2 regions of the Pseudoalteromonas sp. McH1-42 genome follow, and region 1 is predicted to be linked to the other one. Evidence: predicted binding sites of a transcription regulator. Region 1 holds the regulator's gene; the other holds the start of a gene.
What was found. Region 1 encodes sigma-54, which starts transcription at its own class of promoters, with help from an activator protein. Its sites were predicted from a motif close to GTTGGCACGNNNNTNGNNT; they were not measured.
Positions count from the first base shown of each region.

Region 2: the regulator sigma-54 is predicted to act here: its motif matches at 13,380-13,398, upstream of glnA (glutamate--ammonia ligase).

Region 1 covers NZ_JAKRFU010000010.1:195,722-212,119, reverse strand. The annotation lists gene MHN31_RS10730 (YhdP family protein) at 1-3,439, shown strand, start outside; gene MHN31_RS10725 (carbon-nitrogen hydrolase family protein) at 3,436-4,260, shown strand; gene tldD (metalloprotease TldD) at 4,253-5,707, shown strand; gene yjgA (ribosome biogenesis factor YjgA) at 5,769-6,290, opposite strand; gene pmbA (metalloprotease PmbA) at 6,472-7,818, shown strand; gene mgtE (magnesium transporter) at 7,844-9,202, opposite strand; gene MHN31_RS10700 (HPr family phosphocarrier protein) at 9,382-9,660, opposite strand; gene rapZ (RNase adapter RapZ) at 9,657-10,502, opposite strand; gene MHN31_RS10690 (PTS sugar transporter subunit IIA) at 10,515-10,970, opposite strand; gene hpf (ribosome hibernation promoting factor) at 10,973-11,260, opposite strand; gene MHN31_RS10680 (RNA polymerase factor sigma-54) at 11,286-12,794, opposite strand; gene lptB (LPS export ABC transporter ATP-binding protein) at 12,839-13,564, opposite strand; gene lptA (lipopolysaccharide transport periplasmic protein LptA) at 13,561-14,100, opposite strand; gene lptC (LPS export ABC transporter periplasmic protein LptC) at 14,090-14,644, opposite strand; gene kdsC (3-deoxy-manno-octulosonate-8-phosphatase KdsC) at 14,641-15,192, opposite strand; gene MHN31_RS10655 (KpsF/GutQ family sugar-phosphate isomerase) at 15,193-16,164, opposite strand; gene MHN31_RS10650 (calcium/sodium antiporter) at 16,174-16,398, opposite strand, start outside.
Region 2 covers NZ_JAKRFU010000011.1:21,051-37,448, reverse strand. The annotation lists gene plsB (glycerol-3-phosphate 1-O-acyltransferase PlsB) at 1-370, shown strand, start outside; gene tesB (acyl-CoA thioesterase II) at 404-1,270, opposite strand; gene MHN31_RS11015 (EVE domain-containing protein) at 1,432-1,896, shown strand; gene MHN31_RS11010 (hypothetical protein) at 1,923-2,117, opposite strand; gene MHN31_RS11005 (potassium channel family protein) at 2,114-3,175, opposite strand; gene MHN31_RS11000 (chemotaxis protein CheV) at 3,376-4,320, shown strand; gene uvrD (DNA helicase II) at 4,468-6,633, shown strand; gene MHN31_RS10990 (GNAT family N-acetyltransferase) at 6,536-8,716, shown strand; gene MHN31_RS10985 (ABC transporter substrate-binding protein) at 8,661-9,752, shown strand; gene MHN31_RS10980 (chemotaxis protein CheW) at 9,794-10,642, shown strand; gene typA (translational GTPase TypA) at 10,861-12,681, opposite strand; gene glnA (glutamate--ammonia ligase) at 13,457-14,863, shown strand; gene MHN31_RS10965 (DUF4124 domain-containing protein) at 15,095-15,631, shown strand; gene glnL (nitrogen regulation protein NR(II)) at 15,689-16,398, shown strand, end outside.

The DNA of each region.
Region 1 (16,398 bases):
ACATAATGGTGAGGGGCAGATCTCCTTCCCAGGTCTTGCCAAAGGTCAGCTAAACGCGCGTTTTCGTTTTCATGGTCAGCAGCTTAGTGCAATGGCCGGTGATATTTTCATTGATGCACAGCAAGTTGAGCTGATGAGTTGGTTGCAGGCGTATCTTGACCCGCAATACCAAACGGCCAGTTCGAGCGTGAATATGCAACTCTGGGCGCGACTGGAACAAGGCAAGTTCAACGATATTCTGGTCAACTGGTTACCGAGTAGCATTAGCTGGCAACAAGGGCAAATCCACAGACAATTGGCTGTACAAGGTGGGGCTTTGCATTTGCAACCAGCGCAAAATGGCTGGGCATTAAGTAGCTCTGAGTTGCAGCTATCTCAAAATGAACAAAGCCCCACAGCGCTTAGTATTGAGGGATATTTTAGCAATAGTGAACGTACGCTGTGGATGCAGGGCCTGGACCTGGCGTATGTCACTCAGTTGCTGTCACTCACACACTTCGACTGGGCGAAGCAAGTAGAAGCTTTGTCTCCTGCTGGCCTGATAACCGCCGCCAGAGTGTCAATGGGAAGTGATTCACCCGTGTCGTTGTGGCTCGCTTTAGAGGAAGCCGGTTGGCGACAACTCGGTGGGATTCCGGGGTTTTCAGGGCTCAATGCCGAGCTAATGCTCACGCCAGAGCGTGGTGTGCTCAGTCTCAGTGCACAAGATCGGGCTCTGTTGGTAGAAGAGCAATTTATAGCCCCAATCGCCGTCAAAGAACTCAACGGAGACATTCACTTTTACCGGGATGACGGACATAAATGGCATGTGCAGTCGGATAACCTGTGGCTCAGCAATGAGGATTTAAGTGTTGCGTTGGAAATGCACTTACGCTTGCTTGAAGAACCTGTGCTGGATTTATATGCCGATGTATTTGGCGGCGATGCCAGTATCGCGGGCCGTTATTTCCCGCTACAGCTGATGAATGAAAACCTGGTCAGTTATCTTAACAACGGGATCCAGGGCGGGCGACTCAGACACACTCAAGTATTGTTGTCAGGGCCGCTGACACAATTTCCGTACCGCGGACATCATGGTCGCTTTGAAGTCCTGGCTCGGATTGATCAGGCTAAGTTTGCCTTTGCGCCGGATTGGGCTGCCCTGCATAATGGTGATGTGACATTGCATTTTGCCGATGAGCGAATGGATATTACGGTTAATAGCGGTGAGCTGTTGAACCAGACATTGAGCAGTGGGGTTGTGGTTAGTCTGGCTGATCTTGAACAAACCAATTTGCTGACCGTCAACATCGTACACACGACGGAAGCCAGCACGCTGGCACCATTTTTCAACGCCACACCAATCGCCGACCCGTTAGCTGATATTCTTCAGGTCGCGCAGGTTGAGGGTGATGTTACAGGTAATGTCGATCTGCTGATCGATTTGGCGTCGCTGGATGTCAATGTTCTGGGGGCGGTTGAATTCAAGGACAATGCCCTCTATCTAGAGCAACCGGGCATGGCGCTTGATAAGCTAAGTGGCACACTGAAATTTATTGATGACAACATTGAACTGGAAAATACCCGGGCGCTGTGGCGAGGGATGCCGTTACTTTTCAGCTTGTCAGGGCAAGGTGACAGTGCCCGCTATCAGCTCGGCATTGAGACGCGTTTGAGTGCAGCCAGCGACAAGTTGCTGCCGCTCACACAAGGCTTGATGGACGATTTTATTACCGGTAATGCCTTATTGGCAGGACAGGTAATGTTGGACTTCACCGAACAAGGCTTCAGTTATCAGGCAGATTTTAAATCCGACTTACAAGGTGCCAATATTGAATTACCTGCACCGGTTGGCAAGTCGGCAGATGAGCGTATGCAGTTAACGGCGCAGGTACGTGGTGACGATATTTCTAATTTGATTAGCGTCACACTTGGTGAGCAGCTTTACTTCGATGGCATTTTAGACAATAACAGTGGTTTGATTGAACGTGCTCAGCTTGTCTTTGCTGAGACTAATCGTGCATTAAGTCAGCCTGGATTCAATGTGGCTATCACTCAACCTCAGCTCACACTGGCACCTTGGCTGCCATTCATTGACCGCATTATTGAACAGGTAGAACAGCCGTCGGAGCAGCCGGGCATATTACCCGCTTTTGATACGCTGCGCGCGCAGATAGGCCAGTTAAATGTCTTTGAACTCGGTGTTAATGACTTTGAGTTAAGCCTTCGCCCGCAATCCAGTGGGCTGCTGGCACGATTGAATGCCAGAGAGTTAAGAGCACAGGTACAGTTTCCAAATGATAATGCGGCACAACCAATCCAGATACAAGCGGACTATTTGCGGCTTAACCCGCTTGAGCCGACAGATGCGGGTACCACGACTGAAACGGCTTCTCTCGATGATTCACAAGCTGCGCCTGAGGCATCATTGCAGTGGTTAACGAACATTCCGGCTATAGAGTTTAACTGCGATGATTGTCGTATAACCCAGTATCAGCTGGATAAGGTGGACCTGGCCTTGCAGGGCAATGGCGAAGCGCTACAGATCACACGTTTGCAGGTGGATAAAGGGGATCATGTGCTGCAAGGTACGGGTGGTTGGCATAATGGTCGCTCACACTTTAATGGCACGCTGACCAGCAGCGATTTTGGTCAGTTAATGGAAGAGTTTGATATCACTTCCAGCGTTCAGGATTCCAGTGCTGACATTGAGTTTGCCCTGAGCTGGGCAGACGCGCCTTATGAATTTGATGTTGCCACGCTTGACGGATCAGTAAAATGGCAACTGGGTGAAGGGCATCTGGCTGAGATCAGCGATCAGGGCACACGGGTGTTTTCTTTGCTGAGTTTGGATTCACTGGTTCGTAAACTCAAACTGGATTTTCGTGATGTGTTTGCCAAAGGGTTTTTCTACAACCGCATTGACGGCACTTTCCAGCTCGACAAAGGGGTTGTATATACTGGGGATACCCAACTGGATGGGGTGCCAGCCGACTTGTCGGTCAGGGGATATGCCGATCTCAATAGCAAAGCCATTGACTACGAGCTGTCAGTTGCTCCGCAGGTTACGTCGAGTTTACCAGTGATTGTGGGGTGGATGGTGAATCCGGTCACGGGTCTTGCGGCACTGGCCCTTGATAAAGTGATCCATTCGGCACGGGTGATCTCAGAGATTAAATTTAAAGTGACCGGCACTATGGCAGAGCCTGTGGTGACCGAACTGGATCGTAAGAGCCGTGAGGTCGAGTTACCTAAGCCTCCGGGTTCACAGCCTGAGAAACCTGCGCAGCCCGTTGTCCCTCAAGGTGAGGAAACCCCAGACACACAAGTTGATATACCCAGGTTAGGCGAACAGACGCCACAGCAAGATGCATCAGATACACAGACGGACAAGTCTGTGGAGGCAGGGGAGGGTCCCGGCAGTCTGAGCTCAGAGACAGGTCAAGAGGAACAACCATGAAAAGCGGCCATATCTATGTTGTACAGATGTGTTCAGGGGTGCACCCTGAGGAGAATCTTGAGCAGTTAAAAGCTTTACTCAGCCAGCAAACACTGATGCAACCTGCGTTGGTGTGTTTACCCGAATCCTGGCTGGCATTTTGTCAGACTCCTCAGCAAACGCTTGCACAAGCCCAAAATAATGCCTACTGGATCACACAAATTCAGCAGCTTTGCCGGGACCTTAATATCTGGCTAGCTGCGGGTACCATCGCCCTCACAGATGGCCTGGGTCGTTATTATGCAGCCAGTCTGCTGTTTAACAATGAAGGGGTCGAAGTTGCACGCTATAATAAGATCCATCTGTTTGATGCGGATGTCGCTGACAGCGCCGGGCAATATAGGGAGTCAACTCTGACTCGTCCCGGTGATGACATTGTCACCGTGGATAGCCCCTTTGGCCGTCTGGGATTGAGCGTTTGCTATGATTTACGCTTTCCGGGTCTGTATCAGGCGATGCGTGAACAGGGCGCGGAGATACTGCTGGTACCCAGTGCTTTCACAACCGTCACCGGGGCTGCACACTGGCAGCCTTTGTTACAGGCGCGGGCGATAGAAACACAATGCTATGTGGTGGCAGCCGCGCAGGTTGGGGAGCATGAGAATGGTCGGCAAACCTATGGTCATAGCCTGGTGGTTTCCCCTTGGGGCGTGTGCCTTGGCGAAGCGCAAACTCAGGTAGGTGTGATTCATGCCCAGCTTGATCTGAGTGACCTGCATGCCATCCGACAGAAAATGCCTGTAGCGGCACATAACCGATTTAAGAGCGATTTTTATGAGTAATTTTGGTAGCGAGCACGTCGAACAACATTTACTGACGGACAGTGACTTAACGCGGGAACAATTGCAACAAACATTGGCATACATTCATCAGCACAAAGTGGACTATGCCGATCTGTATTTCCAGTCCAGTTATCATGAAACCTGGGTGCTGGAAGATGGCTCCGTTAAAGAGGGCAGTTATAATATTGAGCGGGGAGTTGGGGTTCGCGCTGTAAGTGGCGAGAAAACGGGGTTTAGTTACTCAGATGCCATTAATATGGAAGCATTGAACCAGGCTGCAATGGCCGCCAGAAGTATTGCCCAGCAAGGTGAGAATAAACAGGTTCAGGTGTTCAGTGATGTTAAAGCCGCGACCCAATTTGAGGCAACTCAGCCGCTGTTGAGCATGAGCGATACCGATAAAGTTTCGTTATTGCGAGAGGTTGAAGCGGCGATCCGTGATTTAGCCCCTGAAGCGGAGCAAGTCGTTAGCTCCATGTCTGCGGTATATGAAGAAGTGTTGATCGCAGCCAGTGATGGTACTTTTGCAACAGATATTCGTCCTTTGGTGCGCTTAAATTGCTCTGTATTATTAGCGAAAAATGGCCGTCGTGAGCGAGGCAGTGCCGGTGGGGGAGCCCGTCTGGATTACAATTACTTCAGAGAACTGGTCGATGGCAAGCCGCGTTGGCAGCATTATGTCACCAAAGCGGTTCACCAGGCACGTGTAAATCTGGAAGCGGTTGATGCACCTGCTGGGGCTATGCCAGTTGTACTGGGGGCTGGCTGGCCGGGAGTATTACTCCATGAAGCGGTGGGACATGGTCTTGAAGGGGACTTTAACCGCAAAGGCGCGTCTGCATTTAGCGGGCGAGTCGGCGAACAAGTGGCTTCCAGCCTCTGTACTGTGGTGGATGACGGTACCTTGGATAACCGTCGTGGTTCACTGAATATTGACGATGAAGGCACCCCGGCAGGCTACAATGTGCTAATCGAAAAGGGTGTGCTTAAAGGCTATATGCAGGATAAGCTCAATGCCCGATTGATGGGCGTGACACCCACTGGCAATGCCAGACGTGAATCTTATGCACATCTGCCGATGCCAAGAATGACCAATACATATATGCTGCCGGGTGAGCATAGTCAAAATGACATCATAGCTTCGGTAAAGAAAGGGATCTTTGCGCCTAACTTTGGTGGCGGCCAGGTTGATATTACGTCGGGTAAATTTGTATTTTCAGCTTCAGAAGCTTACCTGATAGAAGATGGCAAAGTGACGCAGCCTATCAAAGGTGCCACCTTAATCGGCAATGGCCCGGATGTTATGCAGAAGGTATCTATGGTTGGTAACGATCTGGAACTGGATACAGGTGTCGGGGTGTGTGGTAAAAATGGTCAGAGTGTGCCTGTTGGCGTTGGTCAGCCAAGTCTGAAAATTGACGAACTCACTGTGGGTGGTACAGCCTAAAAAACTATCCGCAGTATTTTAGCTAAGTTGTATTATACTGCGGAACGCTTTATCACTTTGCTTATGGTAGGATCAGTTCTTTAAGTAACTGAAATAGCTCCTTAGAGCTTTTTCCTGGCTTTTCCGCCTGATGCTCTTTTTTCGCCTGGCGAACCAGTTGTCTGAGCTTCTGGCGCTCCAGCGTTGGATGTGCTTCAAGCAGGGTATTGATCTTTTCATCCCCCTTGGCTATCAGTTCATCTCTGAGCTGTTCTACCTGATTAAGCAGGACATCTGCCTGGTTGTTTCTGTTGAGTAACAGATCCAGACCTTGCTGTAATTCTTCTACATTACTGGTGGTACGCAGTTGCTTGGCAATAAAGTTCAGATGACGGCGGTAGGCATCGTGCTTACCGCGCAGCTTGTCTGCCAGTTCCATCGCTGCGACCAGCTCAGGGGAGAGTGGCAGCTTTTCTCTTTGCTTTTTCCCTAATTGCGCGATATCAACGCCAAGTTGATGGTATTGCTGTGCATCACGTTTTAATTCGCTCTTTGAGACGTAAATGATCTCTTCTTCTGGCTCTTGGGTAGGTTTTTTGGCCATTTTACCGCACTTACTTCAGTTATTGATGATCAGATTATATCAGAAGTCAGAAAAAGCAGTAATGCATACATGAATGCGCAAATTGCCTAAGGGTGTCATACAGAATCTTTACTTGAGTCACAGCGCATCGGCGCAGGCTGTGTTAGGATTATAGAAGTACTATGATTTGTGGAATAAAAACATGAGCCAGCAACACGATCCCATTTGGACGCAAATTGATGAAGTAAAACAAGCCGTATCTGATGTTTTGGACTATGCAAAGCAACTGGGGGCGACATCTGCTGAGGCATCGATGAGTCGTACTTCAGGTTTATCAGTTAGTACCCGAATGGGAGAAGTTGAAACGATTGAATTTAACCAGGATGGTGGCCTGGGACTGAGTGTTTACGTTGGTCAGCATAAAGGGTCTGCTTCGACGGCCGATCTCGGTCCCAAAGCTTTGCGTTCCGTAGTTGAAAAAGCGGTCGAAATTGCCAAATTCACATCGGATGATCCCTGTAATGGTGTGGCTGATGCTGAGTTAATGCCTGAGGTGGTGCCTGATTTAGATCTTTTCCATCCCTGGTCACTGACACCTGAGGAAGGTGTGAAGCGCTGTCTTGAAGCGGAGCAGGCGGCATTGAATTACGACGAGCGTATTGTTAACTCTGATGGGGCCAGCGTCGCCAGTCATCAGGGCCTGCGCGTTTACGGCAACAGCCATGGTTTTCTGGCCGGGTTTCCGCGTACCCGACACACCTTAAGCACTATGGTGATCGGTGAAGAAAATGGGGTGATGCAACGAGATAATGCTTACTCCATCACACGTGTGCATTCGCAGTTGAGAGATGCCAAAGAGGTAGGCATAGAGGCAGCAGAGTCGACGCTGGCTAAGCTAAACAGTCGTAAGCTGGAAACCATGCGGGTACCGGTTGTATTCCGGGCTGACATTGCCAATAGCCTGTTTGGACATCTGGTTTCCGCCATTGGCGGTGGTGCTTTGTATCGAAAGTCGAGCTTCTTGCTGGATAGTTTGGGTACTGACGTCTTTTCGTCTTGTGTGTCGATCAAAGAGCAGCCACACTTGTTGCAGGCACTCGCATCGAGCCCGTTTGACGCTGAAGGTGTGCAGACAACCGAGCGCGATATCATCAAAGGAGGCGTACTCGAGACCTATTTGTTGCCAAGCTACGCAGCCAGACGCCTGGGTATGCGTAGTACGGGCCATGCGGGTGGGATCCACAACTGGCTGGTACAGGCCACTGAGCCGGACCTGGCCGCGTTGCTGCGGACCATGGGGCGTGGCTTATTAGTGACTGAACTTATGGGGCAGGGGGTTAATACGGTAACTGGTGACTACTCACGCGGCGCTGCCGGTTTCTGGGTAGAAAATGGGGAGATCCAATATCCAGTCAGTGAGATCACCATTGCAGGTAACCTCAAGGATATGTTTAAGTCAATTCAGGCAATTGGGGGAGACATTGAAACGCGTGGCGCTGTTCAAACTGGCTCGGTGCTGATAGAAAATATGCAAGTTGCGGGTCAGTAACCGGTAGTTGTATGTGTTTGGCTGCTTAGACAAGCAGCCAGGTCGCCGTGCCGAGGAAGGCAAAAATGCCTACGATGTCGGTGACTGTGGTCAGTACAACACTGCCCGCCAGTGCTGGGTCTATATTCATTCTTTTTAGAATCAGAGGTATGCTGGCGCCTGCAATGCCCGCAGCAACCAGATTCATAAACATTGCAAAGGCAATCACGCCCCCGAGTACAAAATCCCATTGCCACAGGGCAATCACACCTGCAATCAGCAAAGACCAGAGTAACCCATTCAAGGCGCCAATGGCGAGCTCTTTACCCAGTAAGAAGCGCTGGTTAGTGGCGTTAACGTGCCCCAGAGCAATACCACGGATCACCAAAGTCAGGGTTTGACTGCCAGCCACACCACCCATGCTGGGGACTATGCCATTCAATACTGCGAGGATCGGTAAAATATCTAAGGTGCCTTCGAAAAAGCTGGCAACGAAAGCGGCCATCAGTGCAGTAAGCAGGTTGATCCCCAGCCAGATTGAACGGCGACGGCTACTTTTCCAGACCGGCGCAAAGGTATCTTCTTCATCGTCGAGACCAGCCATACTCATGAGGCTGTGTTCGGCGTCCTCTCGGATAACATCAACGATGTCATCGATGGTGATACGCCCCAGCAAATGTGCGTTGTCGTCTACTACTGGTGCTGAGATCCAATTATGACGTTCAAACAGCTGGGCGACATCGCTTTCGTCCATTGAAATGGGAATAGTTTCACGTTCTTCATTCATTAACTCATTAACCAGTTTGTCAGGCTGGCTGGTTAAAAGCACACTGATTGGCAGGGAGCCCAAAAAGCAATTGTCTTTGTCTACTACGTACAGGTCATCGGTGCCATCAGGGAGCTCCCCTTTGAGGCGTAGATAACGTAACACGACATCCAGTGACACATCCGGGCGGATCGTCACTGTATCTGTGTTCATCAATGCGCCTGCGGAGTGCTCGACATAAGACAGTGCCTGGGTTGCTCGGGCTCTGTCTTGCGAGTCCATGGCACCGATAACGTCCTGATAGACGGGATCTGGCAAGCTTCTCAGGACTTCACCGAGATCATCATCATCCATGTCTTCTGTCGCCGCAGCGATCAGCTCTGGCTCCATTTTGGCAATGATGCTGAGTCTCACATCTTCAGACAGCTCTTCAAGCACGTCACCCTGTATATCCGGGTCAACCAATTGCCAAAGCAGGGTTCTGATTTTATGTGGGGAGGACTCCAGCAATAGCGCGGTGTCGCAGGGTGGAATTTCGGCTAAGGTTCGCCTGACTTGAACAAACTGACCACTGTTAAGGGCATTCGTAACTTGCTGCAATAGCTCCAGTGTGTAGTCTTGTTCAAAAGCTTCAGGCATAGGCATCCCAGGTTGGATAGTCGACAAGTAGGCTTGTCAACGAGTATATAGCGCATTGATTATAGGCTTATGATAATTATAGCTGTTTTAATATCAATTGGTATATCTAAAAAAAGCGAAGAAAGCCGTCATGAAGCGGCAGTTTTGTGTCTGTCTGATCGGAGAAAAGTGAAGAGGAGTTACTCTGATTCGTTAAATTTATCTGCAATGAGATTGCCAATGGCATGTAAAGCGCGTTCGGCATCTGGCCCTTCGCAGACGACTTTGACTTCTTTGCCCTGACTACTTTCAAGTAGCAATAAAGCCAGTACACTGTCACCCTCTGCTTCTTTACTGCCCTGAAACAGCGTGATGTTGGCATCGAACTGAGTGGAGAGTTCTGCCAGCACACTGGCTGCACGAGCGTGTAGCCCCAGCTTATTCTGGATCAGAAAGGTATCTTCAAAGCGTTGTGTCATTTTTCTTGTTCGCGGTGATGGATCTTCACATTGTTGTGGGTGCGGGCAAAACGCTCACCTAACGTTTGGGCAAGATATACGGAACGGTGTTGTCCACCAGTACAGCCAATTGAAATGGTCAGGTAGCTGCGGTTATTGCGTTCCAGATGGGGCAACCAGGTTTGCACAAAGGTCTGGATCTGCCAGGTAAATTTTTGCACTAAGCTGTGGCTAGACAGGTAATCAATAACAGGTTTATCTAAACCGGTTAACGGTTTAAGGTCTGGTTCCCAGTGTGGGTTTGGTAAAAAGCGGGCATCAAACACGTAGTCGGCTTCTTTCGGAATACCATGCTTAAAGCCAAAGGACTCAAAGGTGATGATTAATTGTTTGTCCTTTTTACCGAGGATCTTTTCCCGGATACGCTCTGCCAGCTGGTGGATACTCATGTCCGTGGTATCAATGGTGATATTGGCGCGGCGGATAAGCGGGTCAAGCAGCTCTTTTTCTTTTTTAATTGCTTTGTCCAGCGACAGATCAGCCAATGACAGCGGGTGCAGGCGGCGTGTTTCTGAAAAGCGACGGATTAAGATCTGATCTTCACTGTCCAGATAGAATATGTTGGGTTCTGCAAATCCGGGGAGGTATTCCAAAATATCGTCGAGTTCTTGCTGATCTTTTGGCAGGTTACGTACGTCAACGCTCACGGCAATTTTATCATAGCTGTCTGACACACTGCGCACCAATGCAGGCAGCAAGTTGACTGGGATATTATCGGCGCAGTAATAACCCAAGTCTTCCAGCACGCGAAGGGCGACCGATTTTCCTGAGCCAGAACGACCACTGACAATAATTAACTGCACAGAAACTCTCCGTTAGTTGTCAAACTCTTCAATTATCGCGAATAACTCCTGATCATTGTGAGCTTGTCTGATACGTTTACAAAACACCTTGTTTTTAAGTTTATCAGCGATCGTTGCCAAGGTCTGCAAATGTTGTTGATTTTCTCCCTCGGGTACGATGAGTGCCACAAAAATGTCGACGGGTTGATTGTCAATGGCATCAAAGGCAATGCCTTGCTGATTAACAAGCAGCATAGCCACCACTTTATCTATGCCTGCCATGCGGCCATGTGGCAGGGCTATCCCTTTTCCGATCCCCGTACTACCGAGTTTTTCGCGGCTCAATAGCGCATCAAGGATGTCATGGGCATTACTGTCTGGAAGCTGGCTTTGAGCCAACTCACTGATGTACTCTAAAATACGTTTCTTACTATTAAAAAGGACCGCAGCTTTGCTGCAGTCCTGTGAAATCAATGAGCTTAGTTTCATGATTAATGTCGAGTTAGCTTCTCTTTGTGCTTGATCACCTGGCGGTCAAGCTTATCGATAAGTCCGTCTATTGCGGCATACATATCCCGGTGTTCGGTTGAGGCAAAGATTTCTCCCCCGTTCACATGTAATGTGGCTTCTGCTTTTTGGATGAGCTTTTCGACATCTAGGATAACATGCACATTATTGATGTGATCAAAGTGCCTTTCTAGCTTCGCAAACTTGTTTGTTACATAGTCTCTTAACGAATCGGTGATTTCTACATGTCGACCAGTTAAATTTAGTTGCATAAGCATTTTCCTTCTGTAGTTACGTCTAAATCAGGCTTTTACGCTGATTGGACGGTGGGATAGCCAAAGACTCTCGGTATTTGGCAATTGTACGTCTAGCCACTTTGATCCCTTGATCTGCCAATACGTCCGCAATCTTGCTGTCACTCAAAGGTTTAGCTGTATTTTCTGCGGCAATTAGCTTTTTGATCAATGCTCTGATTGCAGTCGAAGAGCATTCTCCTCCGTTTTCAGTGCTGACATGGCTTGAGAAGAAATACTTCAACTCATAGATACCGCGTGGCGTGTGCATATACTTTTGAGTTGTTACACGTGAAATCGTGGACTCATGCATGTCGACCATTTCGGCCACATCATTCAGTACCATCGGCTTCATTGCCTCGGGGCCATGTTCAAAGAATGCCTGTTGTTGCTGCACAATGCAATTAGTAACTTTTAATAAAGTTTCATTGCGGCTTTCCAGGCTCTTGATGAACCATTTTGCCTCTTGCAAGTGTGAACGAATAAACTGACTATCTGTGCTGGACTTGACTGAACGGGACATCGCAGCGTAGTGGTCATTCACTCTAATTTTTGGCATTGAATCGGGGTTGAGTTCAACAACCCAGCGCCCTTTCACTTTTTTAACCGACACATCCGGGATCACATAGTCTGCTTCTTCTTGCACTATGCTGGCGGCAGGTTTCGGGTTTAGGCCGTGGATCAGGGTCATTACTTCTTTCAGATCCGCTTCTTTGAGTTTGGTTTTTTTCATCAAAGTGCGGTAATCCCGGCTGGCTAACAGATCTATGTGCTCAGTCAGAATTTCTTTGGTCTGTGCAAGCCAGGGGGTATTTGGGTCAAACTGGTTGAGCTGAATGCACAGGCATTCTTGCAGGCTGCGTGCAGCAATCCCAACGGGGTCAAATAGTTGGATCCGTTTCAGTACGGCCTCTACTTCATCCTGCTCGATCAGCTCGTCATCGTTGTCCTGATTCATGCTTTCGACGATGTCTTCGCAGCTGATGGTCAACAGGCCTGCGTCATCAACCGCTTCTACAATTGCAAGGGCGATGGCTCTGTCTGTTGGACTAAAAGGCGTCAGTTCCAACTGCCACATCAGGTATTCTTGCAATGTCTCAGTCGTTTTACCCTGGTAAATGGTTTCGTCTTCCGGCATTGGGCCTGAACTGCTTGCCGGTGCGGCACTGATGTACTCATCCCAGGTTACGTCCATTGCCAAATCGTCGCTGACGGTGTCTTTGTTTAGTGCAGCATCGCTGTCTTGTTCGTAGTCGCTGACAGCCGCCTCTTCATAGCTGTCGTTGTCACTCGTTGTAGGTTGCTCCAAATCGGAATCCGACTTGGACTGAGTTTCATTATCTTGTGATTCAGACTCACCTTCTTCCACTTCCAACAAAGGGTTGCTATCAAGCGCTTCTTGGATTTCTTGTTGGAGATCTAGCGTACTCAACTGTAACAGACGAATAGCCTGTTGCAGTTGTGGTGTCATTGTCAGTTGCTGCCCCATGCGCAGCTGTAGCGATTGCCTCATGTATCTCTAACAATCCTTTTTGTTATTTACTTCTAATTTTATAACTATAGCCTGAATTGCTCACCTAGGTAGACATCCCGCACGGTTTGATCGGCCAGAACATGCTCCGGGGTGCCTGCTGCTATCAGTTCACCATGTGACACTATATAAGCTTTCTCACAGACGTCCAGCGTTTCACGCACGTTGTGGTCAGTGATCAGTACGCCTATCCCACGGTTTTTCAGGTGTTCTATAATTTTCTTTATATCTAACACTGAAATAGGATCAACACCAGCGAAAGGCTCATCTAATAAGATAAATTTTGGATCTGCCGCAAGGGCGCGGGCAATTTCTACCCGGCGTCGTTCACCGCCCGATAGTGCCATACCCTGGCTATCGCGAATATGCTGGATATTAAACTCATCTAACAGCTCATTGAGGATGACTTCTCGTTGTTCTTTGTTCAGCTCTTTACGAGTTTCTAAAATGGCCATCAGGTTCTGATAGACGGTCAGCTTGCGAAAAATAGAGGACTCTTGTGGCAGGTAACCAATCCCAAGTCTTGCTCGGCTATGCATTGGCAATAAGGTAATGTCTTGTTCGTCAATATGTATGCTGCCCTTATCACTGGGCACCAGGCCGACAATCATATAAAAAGTGGTGGTTTTACCTGCGCCATTTGGGCCAAGGAGGCCAACAATACTGCCAGCTTCAACGCTTAACTCAACGTTTTTAACAACCTGTCTGCCCTTATAGCTTTTGGCCAGTGCGGTGGCGGTTAATTTACTCACGGATTACCCTTCTCTTTTGGTTGCTGGGGGTTCTCTTTTTCAGGTAACAGAATGGTTCTCACACGGTTTTGTTCTTGCTCCCCGCGCTGTGCGCTGATCAGCTTCTTTTCCATATCATAAACGATGGTTTGCGCGCTAATTTTTTGCCCTGCCTGACTGATCTCTGCACCGCCTTTTATGGTGAGCATGCGGTTTGCGACGTCATAGCGCACTTCTTTGGCGGTTGCCTTGAGTAAAGAGCCATCCGTCTGACGCTCTTGAAATACGGCTGGGCTGCCTGTTGCAACCAGCAGCTGCTTGTTTTTACCCAGTTCTTCCCGACGGTGCACCTCGAGACGATCGGCCAGAATTTTCCGGTCACCGTGAATGATTTCGACGTTTTCCTCGAATACGCCAATATTGGTTTGCAACTGGGCCAGCTGAGTGCCAGAACTGATAATCACCTGATCAGCAGCTGTATTTTCTGCATAAGCTGCAGGATGAAAGGCACTCAAAGTGCACAGTAAGATCAAGGAACAGGTTAATTTATTGCTCATAATAAATTGTTTCAGTGTGGTTGATGAGTTCAATGATTTCGGTATTGAGATCGGCCACTAAGCCTTTACCTGAAATCGTTAAGTTTGGCCCGGTAATTTCTACTGGGTGTTCAGAGCGCATGTGCTTTTCATTAATATCGACTTGCACATGATCGGCGTTGATGTGCTTTATCATGGCATCAGCCGTCAGATTTGTTGCCTGCACTTCACCTTCCAAAATCAGCGTATTGTTGCCATATAAGGTGGCTTCATTGGCCTTGAGTTGCCAGTTTTGTTGGTCGTTGTGCAATGTAAAAATCGGCGCGGTAAAGTGGCTAAACCCTAGCTCCTGATAGAGTTCCATTCTATCTGCCGTAATTTGATAGCTGAGCTGCCCATTTTCTGCGTAATTGGTTTGCTTCAGATCGATGGCGACATAATCGGGTTTAGCCAGCACTTCTTCTGATCGCGGTGCGACCTGTCCCGATTGCGTTAAATAGGGATACCACAGCCATAACATGGTGAGGCTGAATACAACGAGCAATAAGGCGCGAAGTACGGTCATACGCTACTGCCTTCATAACCCAATGATTTGCCCTGACAGAGCAGCAGTAAGTCAGTCAGCTCCCGAACCGCACCAAACCCGCCGGGTAACAAAGTTCTGTAATCAGCTGCACGAACTACCATAGGGTGAGCGTCTTGCACGGCCACAGACAGACCGACTTTGAGCATCACAGGTAAGTCTGGTGCATCATCGCCGATATAGGCAATCTCGTGATCTGCCAGCTGCAATTTGTCTTTCAACTCAGCGTAGCCTTGCAACTTGTCTTCCATACCCTGATAGATGTACTTAACGTTGAGGCTAGTCATGCGCTGCTGAACAATGTGTGAATGACGCCCCGTGATTACTGCCACTTCAACGCCGCCATTGATCAGGGCTTTTATGCCGAAACCATCTTTGGTATTAAATGCTTTTAACTCTTCGCCCTGATTGCCCAGATATATGCGGCCATCAGAGAATACCCCATCGATGTCGCAGATCAGCAGTTTAATCGCCTGCGCTTTTTGTACAACAGTATCATCGATGGGTTGATATAGATCGGAAAACAGCATTTATAATACTCCTGCTCGCAGCAAATCTTGCATATTTAACGCGCCGATTGGACAATTTTGCTCATCAATGACAATCAGGCCATTGATGCGTTTTTTCTCCATGATATGTAATGCTTCAGCAGCCAACATATCCTGTGTCACTGTGGTACATTGCTTGGTCATGACGGAGTCTATCGGGGTACTGTGTAAATCCAGTCTTTGCTCAATAATACGGCGTAAATCGCCATCTGTGAACAAGCCTTGGAGCTGCCCCTTTGCATCGACAATGGTGGTCATGCCGAGACCTTTGCCTGACATCTCAAACAGGGCATCGGTCACCGTGCAGCCTTGCGATACAACGGGTACCGCTTTGCCCGAATGCATTACATCCGCCAGTGTTAACAGCAGACGCTTACCCAGGCTGCCTCCAGGGTGAGACAAGGCAAAGTCATCTGCCGTGAAGCCGCGGGCTTCGAGCAGTGCCACCGCTAAGGCGTCTCCCATGACCAGAGTAGCTGTGGTGCTGGCCGTTGGTGCGAGCCCTAATGGGCAGGCTTCTTTGGAGACTTTAATGCACAAATGGATATCTGCCAGCTTTGCCATGTTCGACTCGGGGTTACCCGTCATGCTGATGATTTGCGCGCCAATGCGTTTGATTACCGGCACGATGGCCAATACTTCGTGCGTCTCACCTGAGTTAGAGATCAGTAATACCACATCATCAGCCGTGATCATGCCTAAATCACCATGGCTAGCCTCACCCGGGTGAACAAAAAATGCTGGCGTGCCCGTGCTGGCCAGTGTCGCCGCGATTTTATTGCCAATATGACCTGACTTACCCATGCCGATCACTATGATTCGACCACGGCATTGCAACATGAGTTCACAGGCAGCAGTAAATCGTGCATCAACATACTGGGCGATCTCGATAATCGCTTGTTGTTCGATTTCTAGTACCTGTTTGGCAGAACCAATAAAATTGTGCGTGCTCATGCTGAATCCTTATATAATAAAGTACATATAACCACAGAATGCACCAAGGAGTAGCCCGCCTTCAACACGGTTAATTTGTCGGCGCCCTTTGAGGCTAACACTCATCAGCACTAATGCGGCTGTTGCGCCGAGCATGACATAGATGTCCCTGTTTGCAATATTGCTGTCCAGTGTTGCCGGATTCAGGATCCCCGCAATGGACAACACTGCCAGAATATTAAAGATGTTTGAGCC
Region 2 (16,398 bases), on a different contig from region 1:
AACCGTCGTAAAAGACAACAAGGCGCTGGCACAGTTAGAGATGCTGGGTAAAGTGATCCACCTAACGCTGGAACGCTATGCCATCAGTGTCAGCTTGTTATTACGTGATCAGGGCATTGCCCGCACCACACTGGAGAATGAAAGTGACGTATTGGCTAAGCGGCTTGGTACCTTACACGGCATTAAGAGCCCAGAGTTCTTTGATAAGAAGGTACAAACTAACCTGATCAGCGTATTACAGACGCAAGGCTTTATCAGTATTTCTGAACAACAGACCATCACTGCGATGCCAACACTCAGTACTCTGTCTGATCACCTCAATGATTTACTGCCAGCGAGGATCTGGCAGTCTATCCGCGATACCTTATAGAAGACGTTACACTATAAAGGTACCATCATAGCGTCAGCGCGCTTCGCGCTGACGCATCACTCCTTCCTGAATAGTAGATGCCACTAATTCGCCCTGACGGTTAAAGAACTGGCCCCTGACCAGTCCACGACCATTGCTGGCACTGGGGCTGTCAACGCTATAAAGCAACCACTCATCCATTCTAAATGGACGATGGAACCACATCGCATGATCTATGGTCGCGACCTGCATGTTTTTTTGCATAAAGGACACCCCATGCGGCTGCAACGCCGTGGGCAGGAACTCAAAATCCGACGCATAGGCCAGCAAGTAGTTGTGAATGCGGCGATCGTCAGGCATGGCCCCATTGGCCTTAAACCAGACATGGCGTGTGGGTTCCATCACCTCGGGCTGAAACGGGTTATGAAACTCCACCGGACGCATTTCGATGGGCATAGGCTGCGTAAATTTGGCGCGTAGCGGCTCAGGAATTAAGTCTGCTTTATCCTGATAAAACTCCAGCGATGATCGCAATGCTTCCGGACCCGGAACTTCCGGCATCTCTGACTGGTGGGATAAACCAGGTTCATCCCCCTGAAAAGACGCGGTCATGTAAAAAATGGGTTTACCGTACTGAATAGCACTGACCCTGCGGGTACTAAAACTGCGGCCATCACGGATATTCTCAACATCGTACACAATCGGTTTAGCCGCGTCGCCGGGCCGTAAAAAGTACGAGTGCAGCGAATGCACGTAGCGCCCTTCTGGCAAAGTGTATTTGGCAGCGGAGAGTGCCTGGCCCATTACCTGGCCGCCAAACACCTGCGGAAAGCCCAAATCCTGGCTCTGGCCCCGATAAATCCCTTGTTCGATTTCTTCGAGCTGAAGTAGCTCCAGCAACCCCTGTAATGCCTGACTCATTGCACACCTCTTACACTGCATAGCTAATCCTGTAATTATACACTATTGTGCAAGTAAAGAGAGGCATAGCTCTTTAAATCAGGTGCTTAACCCAGGCACGTAGCAGGCCGGACAAGAGTGCGATACACTGTGTATCGGCTTTTTCTGACAAGGTAACTGACATGGCATACTGGTTATTTAAAACCGAACCCGACGCATTTTCCATCGACGATTTACAGCAGGCACCACAGCAAAGTACGTTTTGGGAAGGAATCCGTAATTATCAGGCCCGTAACTTTCTGCGCGATGATGTACAAGTGGGCGATCAAGTCTTTATTTACCACTCAAGCTGCAAAACCCCCGCTGTAGTCGGCATCGCCACTATCACCAAAGGGGCAGAGACAGATCCCCATCAGTTTGATCTGAGCAGTGATTATTATGATGCTAAGTCCAGTACAGACAACCCACGCTGGGTAGGCGTCACCTTATGCTACCAACAGCATTTGCCGCGACCTGTGACACTCAAAGCCATTAAAGCGGATGATGCCATCACAGAGCTGGCGCTAAAAAAGGCCGGTCGTCTGTCCATTATGCCTGTAACCGACGCTGAGTGGGCACACATCTGCCAGCTCGGTGGCACTGAGTAACAGTGCCGGACGAGGAAACTGATATATTAACGCTTTTTCTGCTTTCCTCCTTTGGGGATCATAGAAAGGTACAAGATCAGCGCCAGCCAGGAAAACAGCAAAGTGCCGATCAGCCAGCCATTTTTCTCATGACCCCGAGTGCGTTTGCTGCCAGCAACCAGTCCTATCGGCAGCAAATACAAGCACAAGGCCCCCATCAATAGCAACAATTGATCTGTCATACTCGCTCCCAGTTCACTTCACTGTGAAGTACGCGTTGTGGTGCAATATAATGCAACACATCGCCCCCCTGCAGTGCGTAATCCAACGGTGGGTTTAGATCCATATCACGACCACTGAGGTCACGTGCCACCCCCAGTAAAATCGCATTATGATGCGTTTTGAAATACATAAAGAGCTGACCAAACGTCAACGCTGTTAATGACTTCGGCAGCTGCAAACTAAATTGCGTGTCGCCATGCAGGGTGGAGAGCAGCTCTTCCTGAATACGACTTGATCCCGGGTCCTGCATCGAACGCACCAGAATCTCTGCTGACATCGCCGTCGAACACTCCACATTGCGACAATGCTGGCGTAATAACTGGGCCTTGGTTTCATCATTAAAATGAGCACTGATGTGCGCAGCCGTTTTCACCATCGGACTGAGTTTTAGCGCAGTCGTAAAGGTTTGATCATCGTCCTGACCATCAACAATGATTTTATCCGCATAGGCTAACCCAGTGCGCACCAACTGCTGATCATCGGTAAAGCTCAACAAACGCACAAAATCCACCTCGGAAAAACGCAGCAACGGGTGTTCCATTTCGTCACACACAGCCAACACAATACGCCGCTCAATGCGTTTATTATCGGCCAGAATATACTCAATCATGCGCTCAGTGCGTGTCGCATGCCAGCCAAAAATGATGATATGATCGCTCAGATGTGAATAGTCTTTGTCGCCCTTCATTGCTCTTTTTACCCAAATTGTAATTAGTTGCCCAACTTTGCCCAGCAAAATGCCAAACAACGCCAGACCCAACGGGATTTGAAATAAGGCCACAACCCAGCGTCCCAGGTCGGTCGTGGCACTAAAATCACCATAACCCACTGTCGATGTGGTCACGACGTAATAATAGATATAGGTGCTGACAGGCAATAATGCGTGCTCCTGTGCCAGCCAGAGCAATGCCCAGGTCACGCACATATGCAACACAGTCGCCAGTCCAATCAGTGGCCAACTGGCCTGATCAATGTGCGTCTGTAATACCAACAACAAACGCTTAAATAGCAAAGGCATTGTCATTCCTATATTGCAAGTCTCTGATTTACCATACTGAATAATCAGGATTATGCAACTGAGATAACCCTCTGTGTGGCACTTGCCGAACGCCATTGTTTGACTCAGCTTGATTGGGCTCAATTTGTGCGTACAGAAAGTATTAATTTATTTACTAATAAGTATATACTGAGGGAAGGTACATATATTAGGGTAGCTTTATGGCCGGAGTATTAGCATCCGTTGATCAACGCACACAACTGGTGGGAGAAAACCGCCTCGAGCTACTGTTGTTTCATTTGCACAGCCGACATCTGTTTGCACTCAATGTATTTAAAGTCAAAGAAGTCGTTAAGTTGCCGCATCTTAACAAAATGCCCAATGCCCATCCGAAAATAGCCGGTGTCACCACTATTCGGGGTGAGTCTATCCCAGTGATCGATTTACGCCAGGCGATCTGCATGCCGCATTGTGAATACGACAGTGACAGCAATCTGGTGATCACCGAATATAACCGAACCATTCAGGCATTTCTGGTAGGTAAAGTCGACCAGATAGTTAACACCACTTGGTCTGATATCATGCCGCCCCCGCGCTCAGTGGGTCGTAACCATTACCTCACCGCACTGACCAAGCTCAAGCGCGGCGACCAGGAGTTACTGGTAGAGATCATTGACGTCGAGAAAGTGCTGGCCGAGATCATTGCGTACGACGTAGTGATCCCCGAAAATATCCTCGACAAAACTATCATCAACGAGTTTCAGGGCCGCAAGATTTTGCATGTGGATGACTCTCCCACGGCGCGTCGTCAGGTCTCCGATACGCTGGCTCAGCTGGGCATCGAAGTGCTACCTGCAACCGATGGCCACGAAGCCCTTAAGCTGCTCCAACACTGGGCAGATGAGGGCATAGACGTGAACAAAGAACTCATGGCAGTGATCACCGATGCTGAAATGCCAGTTATGGATGGCTACCGACTAACCTATGAAATACGTAACGATAGCCGCCTAAAAGACCTCTATATCGTGCTCAATACCTCGCTCAGTGGCAGCTTTAACAAAGCCATGGTAGAGAAGGTGGGGTGTGATGTTTTCTTATCTAAATTTCAGCCGGACCGACTGGTTGATGAAATGCAGCGTCGACTGAAAGACGTACTGAATCAATAACTGTATATAAAAACAGGTTAAGTAAAAATTAAACCTTATATTTTTCATATGGTTAATTTTAACCATGTGCAAAATACCCGCACCAAACTGGGCTTTGTGCCCTGCCCTAGGTATACTTTGCGCTGAATAAAGACGATGGGCGCAAAGATGGACGTATCAGAATTACTTGATGGCTTAAACGACAAACAACGTGAGGCGGTTGCCGCACCGCTACAAAATATGCTGGTATTAGCGGGCGCAGGCTCGGGCAAAACCCGGGTGCTGGTACATCGCATCGCCTGGCTCATGCAGGTTGAGCAGGCCTCCGCGTACAGCATTTTTGCCGTGACCTTTACCAACAAAGCCGCCAAAGAGATGCGTACCCGGGTCGAAGAGACCTTGCAAAACCCGGTCGGTGGCATGTGGATCGGCACGTTCCATGGCCTAGCGCATCGTATTTTGCGCGCCCATCACCGCGAAGCCAGGCTGCCAGAATCGTTTCAGATCCTGGATTCCGACGACCAACTGAGAATGATCAAACGTCTGCTGAAGTCGATGAACATCGACGACAAAAAGTGGCCACCTAAGCAACTTAGTTGGTATATCAGCGCGCGCAAAGACGAAGGCCAGCGTCCGAAAGACATCACCGCTCATGACGTCAACGAGCAATTGATGTTGCAGGTGTATACTGCCTATCAGGATGCCTGTGATCGTGCCGGTCTGGTCGACTTTGCCGAAATTTTGCTGCGTTGCTACGAAGTACTGCAACAAAACCTGACGCTGCTGCACCATTACCAGCAACGCTTCCGCCATATGCTGGTCGACGAATTTCAGGATACCAACAGCATTCAGTATTTATGGCTAAAACTACTCGCCGGCAGCGACAGCAACATCATGATAGTGGGCGATGACGACCAAAGCATTTACGGCTGGCGAGGCGCACGGATTGAGAACATCAAACGCTTCTTAACCGACTTCGACGCGCAAACCATCCGCCTTGAGCAAAACTACCGCTCCACCGGCACCATATTGAAAGCGTCTAACGCGCTGATCCAGAATAATGCTGAGCGTATGGGCAAAAGCCTCTGGACCGACGGCAATCAGGGCGAACCTATCTCTGTGTATGCCGCATTTAACGAGCTGGACGAAGCCCGTTTTATGGTTGGTAAAGTCAAGTCCTGGCTTCAGGGCGGTAACGCGCTGAGCGACTGTGCCGTGCTTTACCGTAGTAACGCCCAATCTCGGGTGCTGGAAGAAGCCTTGCTACAGGAAGGCCTGAAGTATCGCATTTACGGCGGTATGCGCTTCTTCGAACGTCAGGAGATCAAAGACGCCCTGTCTTATTTGCGTTTGATCAGCAATCGCAATGACGACGCTGCGTTTGAACGGGTGATCAATACCCCGGCACGCGGTATCGGCGATAAAACCCTGAGCCATATTCGAGACTGTGCCCGGGCCGAGTCGCTCCCCCTGTGGTACGCAGCCAAAGCTGTGCTGGAGCAAGGCCACCTGGCTGGCCGCGCCGCCACCGCCATTCGTCGCTTCATTGAACTGGTTGAACAGCTGGACGACAAACTGATGGAGCTCGAACTGGCCGATCAAGCCAAAACCACCATAGAGCAATCAGGTCTACTGGCCATGTATCAGGCCGAGAAAGGTGAAAAAGGCCGTGCCCGGGTAGAAAACCTCGAGGAATTGATCAACGCCTGTGGTCAGTTTGATTTACCCGTGGAAGAAGAGTTCACCTCGCCACTACAAGGTTTCTTAGCCTATACCTCACTGGAATCTGGCGAAGGTCAGGCCGATGAACACGAAGATGCCGTGCAAATGATGACACTGCACTCGGCCAAGGGCCTCGAGTTCCCGCTGGTTTTTATGGTGGGCGTAGAAGAAGGCATGTTCCCTTCGCAGCAAAGCCACGAAGAATCTGGCCGTCTCGAAGAGGAGCGCCGCTTGTGTTATGTAGGCATGACCCGGGCCATGGAAAAACTTTACATCAGTCATGCGGAAAGCCGCCGCCTGTATGGTCAGGAAAAATACCACAGCCCGTCACGTTTTTTGCGTGAAATCCCCGAAGACTGCCTGGAAGAAATTCGCATCAAGACGCAAGTTTCACGCCCAGCGCCTAGTGGTCGTTTCAGCGGCTCGGTGAGCCATGCAGCATTTGAAGACAGCGGTTTCAGCCTCGGTCAGCGCGTATTACATGCTAAATTTGGTGCCGGCACGGTACTCAACTATGAAGGCAACGGCGCACAGTCACGAATTCAGGTCAATTTTGACGATGTTGGCAGCAAGTGGCTGGTCACTGCCTATGCCAGATTGCAAGCACTCTAAACTAACGAGCCTGCTCTCACAGCTTGGGCAGGCCCGACATCGCCAACTACTGCTGATCAGCGGCGAGCAAGACTGGAGCTACACTGAAGTACAGCGCCTGTTCCCTGCTATGCAAAATACGGCATTAGTGCTGAGCCAGCACGCAAGGCTGCCCGGAGCTTGCTGGCCTGAGCATTTGCATCAGGTACTGGGCCAGGAATACCCTTTTGTCATCTATGACCTGTTCAGCGGGCTAGTACCGAATACTCTCGCCGCCGCCGCAGGCACAGTACAAGCCGGTGGCTTGCTGATTGTGCTCTCCCCAGAGTTATCACAGTGGCAAAGCTGGTGCGATCCGGCACTTGAGCGCTGGCTGTCCTATAACGAAACCGCACAGTCCAGCCCCTACCTGCAACGTTGGCAAACACTGCTAAACAGAACTTCTGTATGGCAGATCAGTCAATCACAGGGTGACTTACTGCCACCACACTATGATGCACCGCATGCCACTTTGGATTTCAGTGAGCAACACCGTGCCCTCTCGCAGCTGACGACTCACTTACAGCAACCGACTCCCGGGCCCGTATTACTGAGTGCCGATCGTGGCCGTGGAAAGTCCTCGCTGCTTGGCAGACTGGCAGCAGGCCTGCCCGAGCTGAATTTTGTGTTATGCGCGCAGCAACGCCGCGCCGTTCACAACAGCTTTGTCCATCTCGGTGCCGCGCTGGATAAATCGGTTACCGACAAACTAAATCAGCTTGCCAACCTGCGTTTTATGCCTCCTGATCAACTGCTTGCACAACGCCCTAGCTGTGATGTGCTGCTGGTTGACGAGGCCGCCGCAATCCCGGTACCAGTACTCATGGCATTACTTAAAGCCTACCCCAAAGTGGTGTTTTCCAGTACTCTGATTGGCTATGAAGGCAATGGCCGGGGCTATACGCTGCGCTTTGCCAGGCAGCTTACACACACCCACCCACAGCACCTGAGCTTATCCCTCAGTCAGCCGATCCGCTATGCCGAACGGGATCCGCTCGAAGCCCTGTTACGTCAGCTATTTGCACTGGATTGTGACTATCAACGTTCGTACACAGCAACAGCTCCCTTAGCATTCAGCGCTTGTTCGGGCGCACAGTTAGCAGAGGATGAGGATACTCTGTCTCAGGTGTTTGCCTTATTGGTCCTGGCACATTATCAAACATCTGTGAACGATCTGCGCCAGCTGCTCGACAGCCCGCATAACCGTTTATACCTTGCCCGGCAGCAAGGGACAGTGGTGGCGGTGTGTCTGCTCAAACTGGAAGGCGGTTTTGATGCCGCACTCAGTATGGATATTGCGACAGCAACGCGGCGCCCTGCCGGGCATTTAATGGCACAGCAACTTGCGCAACTAACCGGTAATGCACAACTGGCACAAAAACGCGGGGCGCGGGTGGTACGGATCGCCGTGTCACCACACCAACAGGGACAACAGATTGGCAGCCAGTTATTGCGCTTTGCCGAGCAGCAACTGAGTGGCCAGGTTGACTATTTCGGCAGCAGTTTTGGCTGTAACACGCAATTACTCCGATTCTGGCAGCACCACCAGTATCGGCCCGTCAAACTGGGCTTTAAACAAGATAAAGCCAGCGGTGAGTTTGCTGTCCTGGTGATCAAACCCTGTACTGAGAACGTTGCGCTTGAGCCACTACAACAGTGGTTTAAGCATCTGCTGTTCAATCAACTCAGTGAGTTATATCGTGACTTTTCCTGTGCTTTGGTTATCGAGCTATGTAAAACCCTGCCACAAAACGAGCCCGACCCTGTGCTGGTGCAACAGCTAAACTACTTTGCACACACCACAGCAGGAGAGCAACAAATCGCGGCCCTGATCAGCACACTGTGTCGCAATCATCCTGTACTTTTGGACCGATTATCAGCCAGTTCCCAAGTCACAACGATTCGGCTATTATTACAACGTCACCCACCAAAAGTATTAGATGATGCTTTGGACCTGGCTACAAAAAAACAACGACAAGCCGCTTTGCGGTCAATAGTGACGGAAGTACATGCTGAAATTAATCTCAATCCTGAGTTGTTGCATCGCTCTGCTGAGCAGCCCTAAGCTTATCGCTGACGAGGTGCTCAAGCTTGGCATGTCGGTTGCCCTGAGCGGACCGGCCAAAGACATTGGCCAGCAACTCAAACAAGGCGCCCAGCTGTATTTTGAGTATGCCAATGGCCTGCCAGACAGGTCCCACCCCAAAGTGTCACTGATGGTACTGGATGATGGCTATGAGCCCGCCCGCACCGTCGTAAATACCCGTTACCTGATTGATCAGCATAAAGTCATGGCGCTCTTTGGCAACATGGGCACACCTACGACACACGCTATTCAGGCAATCCTGACGCATCATCAGCTCCCTTTCCTGGTGCCCTTTACCGGAGCAGACTTTCTGCGCTTCAACACCCCCTACCCGGTGTTTAACTGGCGAGCCAGCTATCTGGATGAAGCCAATGAGCAGGTTCGCTACCTGGTGGATGAACAAGGACATAAAGCCATTGCCCTGTTGATCCAGGCCGACGAGTTTGGCCTGACGCTGGAAAAAAGCTTTCGTCAGGCACTGACCGCCAGGGGCCTCAAACCCAAAGTAACGGCCCGCTTTCGGCGCAACAGTGCCGATATCAACAAAGCCCTCAAGGTGATCATGCGCAGTGAAGTCACAGCCGTGGCGATGATAGGCACTTATCAGCCCCTCTCGCTTTTTATTGATAAAGCGATGCACCGGGGGTTTAAAGGCACCTTTACCGGTGTCTCTTTCACTTCTTCCAGCGCGCTGTTTGCCCAGCTGACCAGCAAACCAGCGCTGATGATCAGCGAAGTGGTACCCGACCCAAGCAAGTGCCAGGCGCAATTATGTGCGTTATTTCGCTCTTTGATTCACAAACAACACTTAGCAACCAGTCCGCAGATTTTTGAAGGGTTTCTCAACGCCGCCATTTTTATTTCAGCGCTCGACTACTGCCCCAGGCCGGTCACGCGCGCGTGCCTGGCCAACGCAATGCAGCAGGTATTGGAAAAAGACCCGGCGATACGCACGATTTTTGGCCTCTCTGACACTGAGAATAAACCCCGCGTGTATCGATCTTACTTTCAATAATGTCTATGCTTAGGACATCAAGTTAACGTACAGAGGCAGACATGGACTTAATCAATTTTCGGGTAGGGAAAAAAACCATTTCATTAAAAATATTGGATATCCTGCTGACCGAGCGCTACGAAGGTAACCTCACCTCTCTGCCCAATGATAATCCCAGCTTTATGGGCGTCAAAGACTACATGGGCACACCTACCCCCATCTTTGACTTAGGTTTAATCTTAAATAACCAGTCTTCCTACGACATTAACAAGTCTCTGGTCACTATGTTGCAGGAGCGAGAGCAAGATCAAAAAGCCTGGCTGGCAGAGCTGGAGCGCTGCATATACAACGATCAGCCTTTTACCCAGGCCAAAGATCCAAAGCAATCCGCTTTTGGTAAGTGGTACTACAGTTTTAAAACCGACAACGATGACCTGCGTACGCTATTGGCGCGCTTTGAAGAGCCACATAATAAGCTCCATGCACTGGCCGACAAACTGCTTACCATCAATGCCAAGGGCGATAAAAACGAGGCTCTGAGATTACTGGAAAAAGAAAAATCCACCACCTTTATGAAGCTGATCCGGCTGTTTGAATCGGCTCGCGACCAAATCATTCTCGACCATAAGCCCATCATTGTCTTCACCACGCAAGATGGTCAGCGCCCACATATTGGTTTGTTGGTTGATCAGGTAGAAGACAATATTCACTGCGATGAATCAGACATCAAATCCCTGCACGAAATGACCAGTATGGGATTTGAAATTGACCCTCAAACGCGCAAGATGATGAAAGGGCTGATTAAACAAGGAGAGCATCACAGCCTGGTACTGGACCCCAGCGCCATCTTCCGTCCGGATCACTTACAAGACTATGAACCGGAAGAAACAGAAGCCTATGGGTTATTCTGATCTTGCCAACTGCAGCAACAGAGATTAATCCGCACGGTGAATAAAGGGCAGATAAAACAAGAAATACACCTGAGCCTGGTGCTGGATCCCAGCGCTATGTTCTACTCAGGTCATTTGCAATGACGATGAACCGGAAGAAATAAAAGCCCCTCTTGCCGAGAGCAGCAACTAGAAAACGCCGCGAATGCGGCGTTTTCTAGTATTCGACAAGTAATTGCTTACTTGGCCTGACGGCTCGCGCGCTTACGCTCGCTCTCTGTCAGTAGCTTCTTACGAATACGGATGCTTTCTGGTGTTACTTCTACCAGCTCATCGTCATCGATGAATTCAAGTGCCTGCTCAAGCGTCATGATAATTGGCGGAACCAGGTTCTGCGCTTCATCAGTACCAGATGCACGTACGTTGGTTAGCTGCTTACCTTTCAAGGCATTAACAGTCAGGTCGTTATCACGTGCGTGAATACCGATGATCATCCCTTCGTACACTTCTACACCGTGACCAATGAACAACTTACCACGGTCTTGCAGGTTGAACAGGGCGTTAGTCAGCGCTTTACCAGCCGCGTTTGCAATCAGTACACCGTTCTTACGTTGACCGATGTTGCCACCTTTGTGTGGACCATAGTGATCAAACGTGTGGTACATCAGACCAGAACCTGAAGTCAGCGTCATGAAGTCAGTCTGAAAACCGATCAGGCCACGAGAAGGCATCACGAAGTCCATACGGATACGGCCTTTACCATCTGGTGCCATGTCCGTCATTTCTGCTTTACGCAGACCCAGTTGCTCCATAATTGAACCCTGGTGCTCTTCCTGAACGTCAACAGTTACAGTTTCATACGGTTCTTCCAGTTGGCCGTCTACTTCACGCAGGATTACCTCTGGACGAGATACTGCCAGCTCGTAACCTTCACGACGCATGTTTTCAATCAGGATACCTAAGTGCAATTCACCACGGCCAGATACGCGGAAGCTATCCGGGTTGTCTGTTTCTTCAACGCGCAATGCAACGTTGTGTACCAGTTCCGCCTGAAGACGCTCAAGAATGTTACGTGAAGTAACGAATTTACCTTCCTGACCAGAGAACGGTGACGTGTTTACAGAGAAGGTCATGGTTACTGTCGGCTCGTCAACAGATAGCGCAGGTAGCGCTTCTACTGCGTTTACATCACACACAGTGTCAGAGATTTTCAGCTCACCCAGACCTGTGATAGCGATGATGTCACCCGCCTGTGCTTCTTGCGCTTCGTGGCGATCAAGACCAAGATAAGTCAGAACCTGACCGACTTTACCGTTACGTGTCGTGCCATCAGCACCAACGATGGTCACCTGCTGGTTGACTTTAACGGTACCACGCTTGATACGACCTACACCGATTACACCAATGTATGAGTTATAGTCCAGCTGAGAGATCTGCATCTGGAAGTCACCCTCTGGATCTGCATCCGGCTGGCCAACTTGCTCTACGATAGCTTCAAACATAGGCTGCATGTTGTCAGACGGTTCGTCCAGGTCTAATGTCGCCCAACCGTTAATCGCTGATGCGTAGATAACCTGGAAGTCCAGCTGCTCGTCAGTCGCGCCTAAGTTATCGAACAGGTCAAATACCTGATCCATAACCCAATCAGGACGTGCGCCTGGCTTGTCGATCTTGTTGATAACAACGATAGGTTTCAGACCCAGCGCGAATGCTTTTTGCGTTACGAAACGCGTTTGTGGCATTGGACCTTCTTGGGCATCAACCAGTAGCAATACTGAGTCAACCATTGAAAGTACACGTTCTACCTCACCACCAAAGTCGGCGTGTCCCGGGGTGTCTACGATATTGATGTGGTAGTCATTCCACTCGATGGCGGTGTTTTTCGCCAGGATGGTGATGCCACGCTCTTTTTCAATATCATTCGAGTCCATGACACGCTCTTCGTTGCCACCGCGTGTCTCTAATGTGCCAGATTGTTCCAGCAGCTTATCGACTAGGGTAGTTTTACCATGGTCAACGTGCGCGATGATCGCGATATTTCTTAACTTTTCAATGCTCATATTTTTACTCAGAGAAGTTGGCCCTCAGTGATCCTAGTCGAATCGCGCAAAAATGCGCACCTAAGATGCCGATCCACAATTAAAGGTCGCGTATTATCCCCTAATAATGTGACAGATGAAAGTTTATCCAGCGTTTTTTTCTGCCCAGTATGCCTAAACACGCAATTGTCTGCGCCCAATGAACCGACTCAGAAGAGAACAAACAGTAAGGACTATCATTAAGGCAACAAGTTTGCACCAGAGCACCAGCCCCCTGATCCGGCCACAACTTTTAATCCTGACAGACAAGCGTGAAGTCAGTATGACGGCTCGCGTCATCCTGAAAAAAGGTGACTATTGAGACGACAACGCCGCTCAGGCCAAGCTACTCTGAAACCTTGCTCACCGCCTTTGCTCATACTGGTCGCACTCTGACATATCACAGCAAGCTCCGGCACTATGCACTTACAAGATACGACTCATCGGGCCTGTGCACTTGCATGCAGGCACCTTTATCCTGTCCATCTAGCTTGCCACCGCAACGAGAAATAAAATACGCTCTGACCCGCCGGATACGGTTTCAACTGTGCTAGATTAAAACCGTGCATAACGCACCCATATGGTGCATCAACAGTATTCTTAACGCACCAAATTAGTGCAAAACTGTTTTTTATTTGTTTAGATATAAACTAAACCCTTTATAAACATGTAGTTAAAAAATTGGCACGAATAACGCTTAGTAGTGCGCAAATGCAGAGCACTGCAACAAAATATAACCCTACGAGTCGGAGGACACATGTCACAATCGGTTTTAGATCTTATTAAAGAACATGACGTTAAATTCGTTGATTTACGTTTCACGGATACTAAAGGTAAAGAGCAACACGTTTCTATTCCTCATCACCAGGCCGATGAAGACTTCTTTGAAGATGGCAAAATGTTCGACGGCTCATCTATCGCAGGTTGGAAAGGCATCAACGAATCAGACATGGTACTGATGCCAGATGCAACGACTGCTAAGCTAGACCCTTTCTCAGAAGAGACCACTCTGATTGTACGTTGTGACGTGCTTGAGCCTTCAACTATGCAAGGGTACGAGCGTGACCCGCGTTCTGTTGCAAAACGTGCTGAAGACTACATGCGTTCTACCGGCATTGCTGACACAGTATTGTTCGGTCCTGAGCCTGAATTCTTCCTGTTTGACGACGTCAAGTTCAAAACAGATATGTCTGGCTCTATGTACAAGATTGATGCGCAAGAAGCGAGCTGGAACTCAGATAAAAGCTACGAAGAAGGCAACATGGGCCACCGTCCTGGCGTAAAAGGCGGTTACTTCCCGGTTGCACCCGTTGATTCATCAGGTGACTGGCGTAGTGCGACTTGTCTTGTTCTGGAAGAAATGGGCCAGGTTGTAGAAGCACACCACCATGAAGTAGCAACAGCAGGTCAGAACGAGATCGCAACGCGCTTCAATACAATGGTTATCAAGGCTGACGAAATTCAGGAAATGAAATACGTTATCCACAACATGGCACACCTGTACGGCAAAACGGCAACCTTTATGCCTAAGCCAGTAGTTGGCGACAACGGTTCAGGTATGCACTGTCACCAGTCATTAGGTAAAGATGGCAAGAACATCTTCGCTGGCGACAAGTACGGCGGTCTGTCAGAAGAGGCGCTTTACTACATCGGTGGTATCATCAAGCACGCGAAAGCCATCAACGCGTTTGCCAATGCTTCAACTAACTCTTACAAGCGTTTGGTACCTGGCTTCGAAGCACCTGTTATGCTGGCTTACTCTGCACGTAACCGCTCTGCGTCAATCCGTATTCCGGTTGTACCGTCTGAAAAAGCACGTCGTATTGAAGTCCGCTTCCCGGATCCAACTGCTAACCCTTACCTGGCATTCTCTGCCATGCTGATGGCAGGCCTTGATGGAATCAAAAACAAGATCCACCCTGGCGATGCAATGGACAAAGACCTATACGACCTGCCAGCTGAAGAAGCTGCAGAGATCCCTACCGTTGCCTCTTCACTGCAAGAAGCACTGGACTCTCTGGACGCAGACCGTGAATTCCTGATCCAGGGTGGCGTATTCACTAACGACCTGATCGACGCGTACATCGCATTGAAATCTCAGGAAGTTGAAAAGCTGAACATGACAACTCACCCGGTTGAGTTCGAAATGTACTACAGCGTATAAGCTGGTTTTCGGTGTTCTGGTGTGTGTGAGCTGCTATAGCTGACACACTGCGCGATCCGGAATGCTTATTTCAGCCGCATTCACTCACTGATCAGTCCGCTGGTCGTGAAAGAACAGGCTGACTCTGCGCTCTTAAATCATATGTGTTCTCAAGCCCGCAATGCGGGCTTTTTTCATGCCAGTGCAATGGTAAACTTGCACTAAAAGCACTAAAGTTATAGCTGGTAATGTGTGTCTTTTAAGCAAGGTGAAATCGTGTTGCGGCTTTATTGGGTGATTCTCTGTTTGGTGTTCAGCGCAAGTGCTGTGTCAGATCAAAAAGTCTACCGCTGGAAAGACGAAAATGGTAACTGGGTCTACTCCGATGTGCCAAAAAAAGGCTCTGAGAAAGTAAAACTGAGTACCAATATGCTCACCATGCCTGCCACCGATACCAGCATTTTAACGCCCACACAATCCACGCCCACCGTTTCTTATCAGGCAAAAATTACAGCCCCCAGCGATCAGCAAACTCTGCGCGAAAACAGTGGCAGCGTGTATGTGAACGGCTTAGTCACCCCGCGCTTTGCAAATGGTTTTCAGGTTCAGCTGTTTCTTGATGGTAAAGCCACCGGGCCCAAACAGAGCACCGCATCTTTTGCGTTACGCGATGTGCCCAGGGGGGAACATAAATTGCAAATGAAAGTATTTAATGACAAAGGCATGCTGGTTGCCCAAAGTGCAGTAACCACCTTTTTTCTGCACCGCGCCAGCTTGCTCAACCGTTGATTATAATAATAGGTGTGCTAATCTGCTGTGCACCAACTTGGTGCAAGGCGATCCAATATGGCACAACCCTCCTCAGAATTAATACATGAATTATGGCAAAATCTATCCACTGCAGTGATCTTACTAACCGAAGACCTGACCATCTATTTTGCCAACAACAGCGCCAGCGAACTCCTTGGCCTGGGCAGTAAACGCTTATTAAACCAGCCATTCGAAGCGATTTTTCATCACCATATGATCGACATGAAGCGGCTTCAGCGTTACGTACTGGAAGACGGTGTCGATTGCCAGCAACACAAGGTTGACGTGGTCTTCATCGATAATCGCGCCAGCACACTGAACCTGTTTGCACGTCGTTTTATGTTCCAAAACCGGGCATTTATCCAACTAGAATGTCGCCGTATCGATGAAGAACTGCGATTCGATCAGGCCTTTAATCAGGCCCACCAATATCAGGCTGCCCGCAACCTGATCCGCGGCCTGGCACACGAAATCAAAAATCCGTTGGGTGGGATCCGAGGAGCGGCGCAATTATTGCAGTATGAAGTGCAGCAGGAAGAGCGGGACGAATGCGCAGAGTTAATTATTGAGCAAGCGGATCGCCTGACCGAGTTGGTAGACCGGCTACTGGGCCCTAACGAATTGCCTCGCAAAGAGCCTTGTAATGTCCATCGTATGTTGGAGTCGGTGATCCGGCTCAGTGAACTCGATGGGGCCGCTGGGATCCGCCTGGTCAAAGACTATGACCCTAGCATCCCGGATGTGGT